One region of the Bacillus methanolicus genome, then DNA from elsewhere that is predicted to be linked to it. Evidence: predicted binding sites of a transcription regulator. Region 1 holds the regulator's gene; the other holds the start of a gene.

What was found. The regulator LexA, encoded in region 1, represses DNA repair genes until DNA is damaged. The targets are predictions, from matches to a motif close to CGAACATATGTTCG.
Region 2: a site for LexA is predicted at 2,418-2,431, ahead of C0966_RS17425 (YolD-like family protein). Genes of this name have one in related genera too.

Annotation. Positions count from the first base shown of each region.
Region 1 covers NZ_PNFF01000001.1:855,044-859,484, forward strand. The annotation lists gene C0966_RS04325 (hypothetical protein) at 420-974, shown strand; gene lexA (transcriptional repressor LexA) at 1,477-2,100, opposite strand; gene yneA (cell division suppressor protein YneA) at 2,259-2,582, shown strand; gene C0966_RS04340 (YneB family resolvase-like protein) at 2,586-3,254, shown strand; gene C0966_RS04345 (DUF896 domain-containing protein) at 3,330-3,563, shown strand; gene tkt (transketolase) at 3,825-4,441, shown strand, end outside.
Region 2 covers NZ_PNFF01000003.1:94,838-99,278, reverse strand. The annotation lists gene C0966_RS17435 (6-carboxytetrahydropterin synthase) at 1-643, opposite strand, end outside; gene folE (GTP cyclohydrolase I FolE) at 659-1,228, opposite strand; cyclic di-GMP riboswitch class I at 1,365-1,450, opposite strand; gene C0966_RS17425 (YolD-like family protein) at 2,451-2,783, shown strand; gene C0966_RS17420 (hypothetical protein) at 3,001-3,627, opposite strand; gene C0966_RS17415 (hypothetical protein) at 3,611-4,081, opposite strand.

The DNA of each region.
Region 1 (4,441 bases):
TCGGGCATTTTTGATCATTTATATTTGTTTTATTAACTGCCCGGTACTTGCCCGATTTTATTTCAAAAAAATCAATCCAAAACACTAATCTGAATTTCAATTTTAATAAATGATTGAGGAGCTTGCTAAGCTCCTTTTTTTATTTCTTTTTCATACAAACAAATGGGCAAAAGAAGAATTTAATACACAAGAGGGATGCTTCCATATTGTACCTCAAGTTACTTTTTTAAAGGAGATGAAGAAAAATGAGATGGAAGAAAAACTATGGATTATGGGTTGCAGATTGAAATACTTCTTTGTTTCTTCATCTATTGCTTTCGTTTAATTACATTCAATTAATTCAAAAAATTAATAATTTTATCCCAAAACAGTTAATATTGGTATATAATGTAACTTGAATAAATAGTAGAGGTGAAAAAATGAAGAATTTGTTCATGTGTGTTTTATTTACATTTTTATCTTTGGGTTTAATTGCTTGTGGGGCTGATGAAAAGGCGAATACAACTAATAAAGAAGCGAGTGCCGATAAACCAGAAGAAGCTACAAGCGGTAAAAAAGACTTTGAGGAATATCTAAATAAAGTGCAGCCTATTGTTTTAGAAGATCTTGCAAACTTTGCAGCTAAATTTGAAGAATTAAAGAATCAATCCATTAACGGTGAAATTACTGATATTGAATTTGGTCAAGCAATCGTTGATGAACTTTTACCAACTGCTACACAAATTCAAGAAGATGTTGAAGCGATTATGCCAGCAAAAGAAATTCGAGATCTGCATGAAACCCTTATTGATATGACAGCTAAAAATGCCCAAGCGCTTTCTGAAATAGTTTCTGCCATAGAATCCGGAGACTCTTCAAAAATAACCTCGGCAAATGAATTATTATCTGAAGCGAGGAAATTAGAAAGAGACTATGTATATGACATTAAGGAATACGCAGCCAAGTACGACATAGAATTTGAAGAACAAAAATAATAGACCGAAGCCCCTTTCAATTGAAAAGGGGCTTCTCTAGTCCCAAAAAGGTAAATCATCGTAAATAACAGGCCGAATCTGTCCAACAATCTCCGTTATAGATCACCTTAACAATACGATTATTCTCACAGAAATCGTGGCGATCGGAAGGACTCTTGGAGTGGTTGCCATTCTCTCCTGCAAAGGCCGAGTGCGCAAGTGTACGACTATTAGAGCAAATTCGACTGTTAGCATGAGCTTTAAACGGAGGGATAAATAGTTAGGTCTATTTGGCATGCGAAAATCTTTTTTTGGAGGAAAGGGTACCCCTTCCTCCAAAAAAAGATTATTATCTCAAATAACTATTGATTAACCTTTTGACTAATCGTAAGAATGAGGCTGACTCATAGGGGTCTGACTCCCTTCGACAATGACAATATATAGAATGGATTGATTAGCGTTTGTCTATATATTGTATTGGAGGGGACTGACACTTTGCCTTGAGTCAGCCTCTTTGAAAAACTCAATGAATCTGGCGGTAAACGCCAATCACTTTTCCGAGAATCGAGACATTTTTTAAAATGATTGGCTCCATTGTTGAATTCTCAGGCTGCAGCCGAATATAATCTTTTTCTTTAAAAAATCTTTTAACCGTCGCTTCATCATCTTCTGTCATAGCAACTACAATATCACCGTTGTTTGCCGTCTTTTGCTGTCTTACAATAACATAATCCCCATCTAAAATGCCGGCTTCGATCATACTGTCACCCATGACCTCAAGCATAAAGACTTGCTCATCTGCCGGAACAAGCCGTTCGGGAAGAGGGAAAAATTCTTCAACATTTTCAATGGCAGTAATAGGCTGTCCTGCTGTAACTTTACCGACAACCGGTACATTTACGACATTGTGTTTTGGAATGTGTGCCTCTTCTTCCATGTCCAGAATTTCAATTGCTCTCGGCTTTGTAGGATCCCTGCGGATAAGCCCTTTGCTTTCAAGGCGAGCCAGATGTCCGTGCACCGTAGAACTGGAAGCAAGCCCCACTGCTTGACCGATTTCTCTGACGGAAGGGGGATAGCCTTTCTTCTTTACTTCCTCTTTTATAAAATTCAAAATATCTTGCTGCCTTTTTGATAATTTAGCCATAAAAATCGCACCTCATACGTAATTGTTACGCTTATTATAGCATGTACTTCATAAAAATACAAACGTAAGTTCGAATTTTTTTGTTGACGGAAAACAAATGTTCGGTTTATACTTGAGATAACAAAACAGAACGTATATTCGGTTTAGGGGTGTTGATGATGAAAAAAATCTGGAAACGATATTCATATGCTATTATTCTTGTAATGGTAAGTTTTACAGCAGCACTTCTCTTTTCTGATTATGTTAAGGATGCCAATTCTGAAAGTTATTTAAAAGTAACCGTTGAAGAAGGAGAATCGCTTTGGTCCATCGCAGAAAAATTTTCGGACAAGCATGGTTTATCTTCTGATGAGTTCATCAGCTGGGTTGAAAGAACAAATGGCATAAACGGAGATAACATCTATCCAGGTGAAGAATTAGTCATCCCTGTATTGGAAAAGTCTGAAGCACAGGTGGAAGTTACAAATTATGCAGGTGAGTAATATATGGAGACAAGAAACGGGAAAAAAGCAATAATCTATTGCCGTGTAAGCACATCGAAAGAAACACAGGAAACGTCCTTGAAACGGCAGGAAGAAGAGTTAACGCAGCTTGCAGTCAAGTATGGGTTCCAAGTTATAAGAGTGATTAAAGAGCAGGCAAGCGGGTATGAACTTGAGCGTGAAGGAATGCTGGAACTCCTGGAAACAATAAATGAGGACAGGGACATAAGCGCAATCCTTATACAAGATGAAACGAGACTTGGAAGAGGAAATACAAAAATCGTATTGCTGCATTGCATCTTAAAAGAAGGCGTTAAATTATACACGATCTCTCATAATGGGGAACTTCAATTATCAGAAGCTGATTCGTTGGTATTGAAAATTGTCGGAATGGTGGAAGAATACCAGCGAAAATTACATAATATAAAGATTAAGCGGGGCATGAAACGGGCAGTAAAAAACGGATACAAGCCGGAAAACAATTTGAAAAATATTGGTGAAAACGCCGGAAGAGAAAGAAAAGAAGTTCCGATTGAGGAGATCGTCCGGCTCAGAAAAAATGATTTAACGTTCGCAGAAATTGCAGCTACGCTGAGAGGATTTGGCTATGATGTTTCGAAAGCGACTGTTCATAGAAGGTATCAAGAATATAAGGAAATGGAATCCAATTAGAGCATTTTCCTTGTAAAAAGCCCTTTTCTTTTGTATGATGACCAATAGCTTAACTATTTGAAAAGGAGCTTTTATATGCTGTCAAAAGAATTAATTGCGAGAATTAATGCATTAGCAAATAAAGCAAAAACATCAGGCTTGACGGAAGAAGAAGCTAAAGAGCAGTCAAAGCTTCGACGCCAGTATTTGGAATCATTTCGTTCTTCGATGCTAGCTACCTTAAAAGGTGTGACAATCGTTGATCCATTGGGTAATGACGTAACTCCCGAAAAGCTGAAACAATTGCAAAAAAAGGATCGTTTGCATTAATAATATACACGATGAATGAGGCTGACCCGCAGAAAGTCATTCTTGCTCCGGTGTCAGCCCTTTTTCTGCTGTTTTCTTCACTATATTTGATAAGTAGGAAACCCTAATAAATTAATGCGCTTTCACAATCATGTGTGAAAAAATATCTCCGCCGAATGGTTGACACAAAAAATTCTCTATTGTATAAAAAATTCAAAAACTATAAAATTAAAGAAGAATGAAAAATTATAATTGAAAGGGTGGATTGAATTGTTTGATAACATTGATCAATTGTCAATAACCTCAATTCGTACACTTTCCATCGATGCGATTGAAAAGGCAAACTCCGGACATCCGGGCATGCCAATGGGAGCTGCACCGATGGCATACACTCTTTGGACAAGATATATGAACCATAATCCAAAGAATCCAAATTGGTTTAACCGCGATCGTTTTGTTCTTTCTGCAGGTCATGGATCAATGCTGCTATACAGCTTGCTTCATCTGTCAGGATACGACGTAACGATGGATGATATTAAACAATTCCGCCAATGGGGCAGCAAAACACCTGGACATCCTGAGTACGGACATACACCTGGGGTTGATGCCACAACAGGTCCGTTAGGACAAGGTATTGCTATGGCAGTTGGAATGGCGATGGCTGAGCGTCATTTGGCAGCGGTATATAATAAAGATAATTACCAAATTATTAACCATTATACATATAGTATTTGTGGTGATGGTGATTTAATGGAAGGTGTTTCTGCTGAAGCAGCTTCTTTAGCCGGTCATTTAAGACTGGGCCGCTTGATTGTTTTGTATGATTCCAATGACATTTCTTTGGATGGAGAACTTAACCGTTCGTTCTCAGAAAGTGTGGAAATGCGTTTTAAATCGTA
Region 2 (4,441 bases), on a different contig from region 1:
CAAATTTCTGTAGAATGACCTCGTCTACAATATGGTCCATATTAGCAATGTCAACAATCATTCCAGTAACAGGGTCAGGCTTTCCACTTACTGTAACTTCTAAATAATAATTATGTCCATGCCCGTATGGATTATTGCATTTCCCGAAGAGAGCCATATTCTCTTCCTCACTTAATAATTCACTATGTAATCGGTGGGCTGTGCAAAAATGATATTTTCGTGTTAATCGAACCATTTGTTCTTTCTCCTTCTCTGAATATAAGAAATCATTCTCACGTAATCGGATTTTATGAAGAATACAGTTCTCAATTTTTCCATCTAATGAATTCCACAAATAGGTCACTATATTTTCTGTGGTTGGAATATTTTCTTTAAAATAAGGAATTTCTTTATTCAAAAATTTCCCATCTAATTCAGTTTGAACAAATGATTTAACAACTCTATCAATATCGGCAATATTTACAACAATGCCAGATTTATTGTTCAACTCTCCTTTAACCATAACTTCTAAAGTATAATCATGTCCGTGACCGTTTGGATTACTGCATGGACCGAAAACCTTTTTATTATCCTCTTCACTCCATTCCTCAATACGATAAGAATGAGCGGCAGAGAAATACAATTTTCTTGAAAGGTAGAGCAATTAAATCACCCCCTATTAATCTTTTAAAAGAACCCGTTCAAACTCTTCTGCTAACGAGACATTCTCTTTAAATACACCCTTTTTTATGGTCGTAACAGTTGAGCTGCCAGGTTTTTTGACTCCTCTAGCGCACATACAAAGATGTTGTCCTTCAACATTTACAATAACTCCTTCAGGTTGGAGTACATTCATAACAGCATCGGCAATTTGTTGTGTCATTCTTTCTTGAACTTGTGGCCGTTTTGAAACAAGGTCAACTAGACGAGCAAATTTACTTAAACCAACAACCTTACCGTTCGGAATATATCCAATGTGAACTCTACCAAAAAAAGGAATTAGGTGATGTTCGCAGAAAGTGTAATAATTAATATCCTTTACAACAACTAACCCTTCATAAACCTCTTCAAAAGTAGTTGTTAAAGCTGTTTCGGGATTAACGCCTATTCCGGCAAATACTTCTTCGAACATGTTAGCTACACGTTTTGGTGTATCTAACAAGCCTTCACGATTTGGATCTTCGCCAATTAATTCTAAAATTGCACGAATATGTCCCTCTAATAATTCCTTTTGTAAATCATTTCTCATATGTGTTCCTCCAGTTAGTAGATTTATAGTAAAACAAAAAAGTCCACCAAAAAGGATGGTGGACAATTAATGAGACAGTGCAATGTTTCTAAAAACATTTACACATGACATATTAACTATGCTTGCTCCAATCCTTTTCGGTAACCCGGCGACCATAGATAAATTTTCCTTAGGCCCGTAGCTTTGCGTCTCCACCTTTCGATGGATTTGCCATTATCGAAGGAATTATCCATTTGTTATTAAATTTACATTGACAATATTCACCTGATTCAAATGGTTTTTATTTCTATTTTAGGTATATAAAATAACTTCTTTCTTACACATTAGTATTTTCGTTTACTTTTTTACAACCTTTATGCTTGCCTATTTATCCTGGAGCATTCTTGTCTTTTTCCAAAAAACTTCTATATTTATATTTCGATAGATCCTTCATCAAACTTTTTTACCTTTTTAGTCTCAACTCATCAAATAGTAATATATTCCTATTACAAATGTAATGAATTCATCTAGATTATACCAATTCATATAATTTTTTCAACTTTATTCGACTTTATTAAACAAAAACTTTATTTTGTGTTTTAACCCTTTTCAATATTTAGATAATTAAATAGTAAAATATACCCAATAAATAATGTTTTCTTATGATATATTATTTGTTTAAATAAACGAGAAAGAATGAGAGGAAAAAAGTACATTAAGAGGTATGACTCTATAGAAGCATGCATTATTAACGAAAGACACCTCATAAGCGAACGAGAAGGCGTTGAAAAGAAGCGTTCAAATGAGACTGTATTAAGGATATAAATGCTTTAAAATCTTTATTTAACTACTTGACACAAGAGACAGAAAACGATGATGGTGAGTACTATTTTTATCGGAATGTTTTCAGCAAGATAAAGGTAAGTAAAACTAAAGAAATGGCCAATCGCCGGGCCAAAAAAATTATTTCCGTTATTTATTCTGATCAAGAGGAGATAAATGAATTTCTAGATTTTTTAAATTTTGAATATGAAAAGCATTTTAACAATCGACAAAAGGCAGCTTTTTTAAGGGATAAGGAATCGGTAGCGATTTTGTAAAGGGTTAGCCATTTCGTATCTTATTAGATTAATTTGCATTTTTTCTTTTCAAATATTCAAGAAATATCACAAGGTATTCCTTGTGATTTATGAATCAAGAGGGTAAAATAAGAACAAACGTTCTTTTAAAGAAGGGATTAAAAATGACACTTCGAGACAGAGGACTCAAAAAATTTCCTACAGTAGCACTACAACCAGAATTCGTTTCAAGCCTTAGACAGTTACATAAAGAACAAGAATATATAGAAAAACCTTTTTTAGATGAACAGCTGTTAGAATATTTTAACCAAATTATCTCCGATAGCATGGAATTTCCAAAAGAACTTACGGTTACATATTATAATAATCACCGGTATGAAATTATTATCGGGAGAATACATTATTTCGATGAAAAAAAGAGAGTTATTCGGATTGTTGATAAATTTGGCGACTGGCAAGAAATAAGAATCGATTGTATTATTGATATTCAAGAATAAGAACCCCACTTTTGTGGGGTATCGATTTAATTCTTATAAGAGTTACTTTAATTGTTGCTTTATGTCTTTATTTCTCATTTGATCTCTTCCCTTCAAAATAGGTTAAGGAATTATTTTCAACCATATAAACGTTTGAAGGGGAGAATTCCAGCAAAAAAATTTAGCGAAACCGCTTTTACAATAAAATACAACAAATAAAAGCTGGTTATTAAAAACATTAAAATCTCTTTAAATGAGCTAGGATTGACTTTTGTACTTTTAGTGAATTCCCTTCACTTTTTACATTTTCGATAAAATCTAAATAAACAATGCTAATTAGCTGTTCAATAGTTACATTTATGCCTTTCATAAAGGGCTCCAAATCATAAATTAGGACTTCCCCTCTCAATACCTCTGACTCACGTATTCTAAGCTCTAAGTAAGCTATTTTACTTTCTTGCGACTCAAAATATTCATCTTCCTCTTCTACTGTTTCAAACTCAAATATATGTTTTGTGAGAGCCTTCATAACCCGCTTCTGCTTTTTCTTCTTAAAATGCTTCTCTTTTCCTCTTATTAAGTATAGAGCAATTTCTTCATTTTTTGCTCCTTTTTTGATTTGGGCAAGAAAATCATCGTAAAGCATGTGAAGCAAAACCCCCATATCAAAGTTATAAGGAACATCTTCTCCAAAGTTGTCACGTAGATCCTCTATAAAGATTTTCCCTCTTATATAATCGTAGTATGGCATTGTAATTGTTAGATATTTCCTATTAGATAGTAATGATTTGAACAGACCTTTTGTCTCCGTTAATCCTAATAAACGCTCTTGGAGAAGATTTAAACTACTATAAGATTTTCTCAAGAGTTCCCCCACCTTCCAGCCATTGCAATACAGAAAGCATTATTTGGTAAACAACTTTTCGGTCTGATAAGTTTTTCCGTATGGCTAAACCATGAGGACCACCTATCTCTGTATATTCCGTTTCTAAAATGTTTGTATGCATGTACACTTTTGTATCGTTATAATCATGCGTCCATTTAAGAATTTCTTCATGTTGCAGCCCAAATCGAAGTAAAAGCGTGTTAAATTTTGTTTGGCTAAGCGGTTCTTTCCCTTGTTTTTTATAAATCCTTCCAGCTTGTTTACAATAGCTTTTTAATTTCATTTGAATTATTGGTGACACAGGAAACTTTATGTTATGAGTTTTGTCTTTTCGAACTGCGCGATTTTTAACAGCTTTTGTTAATGTTTTTTCTTTCAGTTTTATTTCGTTTATTATTGTAGGTTTATTAAATAAAGGATTAATGTACCCCACTCTCTTCCCTTCTTTCCTTATTTTTTTTCTTAAACACATGGTCATTTTTCCACTTTTCCATTCTTTAATAGATGTATAGATGGAAAGGACAAGATTTAGAACTTATATTTGTATATTTTTAGTTTTATCTGTCAATACTTTGGATAGTAAAAAGCGGTTAGTAAGGAAAGGGGTGTAATAAAGATGTTAAATATAAAGCGGAATGACAAACAATTAATAAAGAAGCTCCAAAAGGCTACAAAAAAAGCTGAAAAAGCAGGGGTTAAATTAGTTAGTGTTAAAGTTAAATAAGCTTTATTTAAAGGTGCCTCTTTTTATAAAGAGCACTATTTTTTTGATAAAAAACATATAAAGATAAAG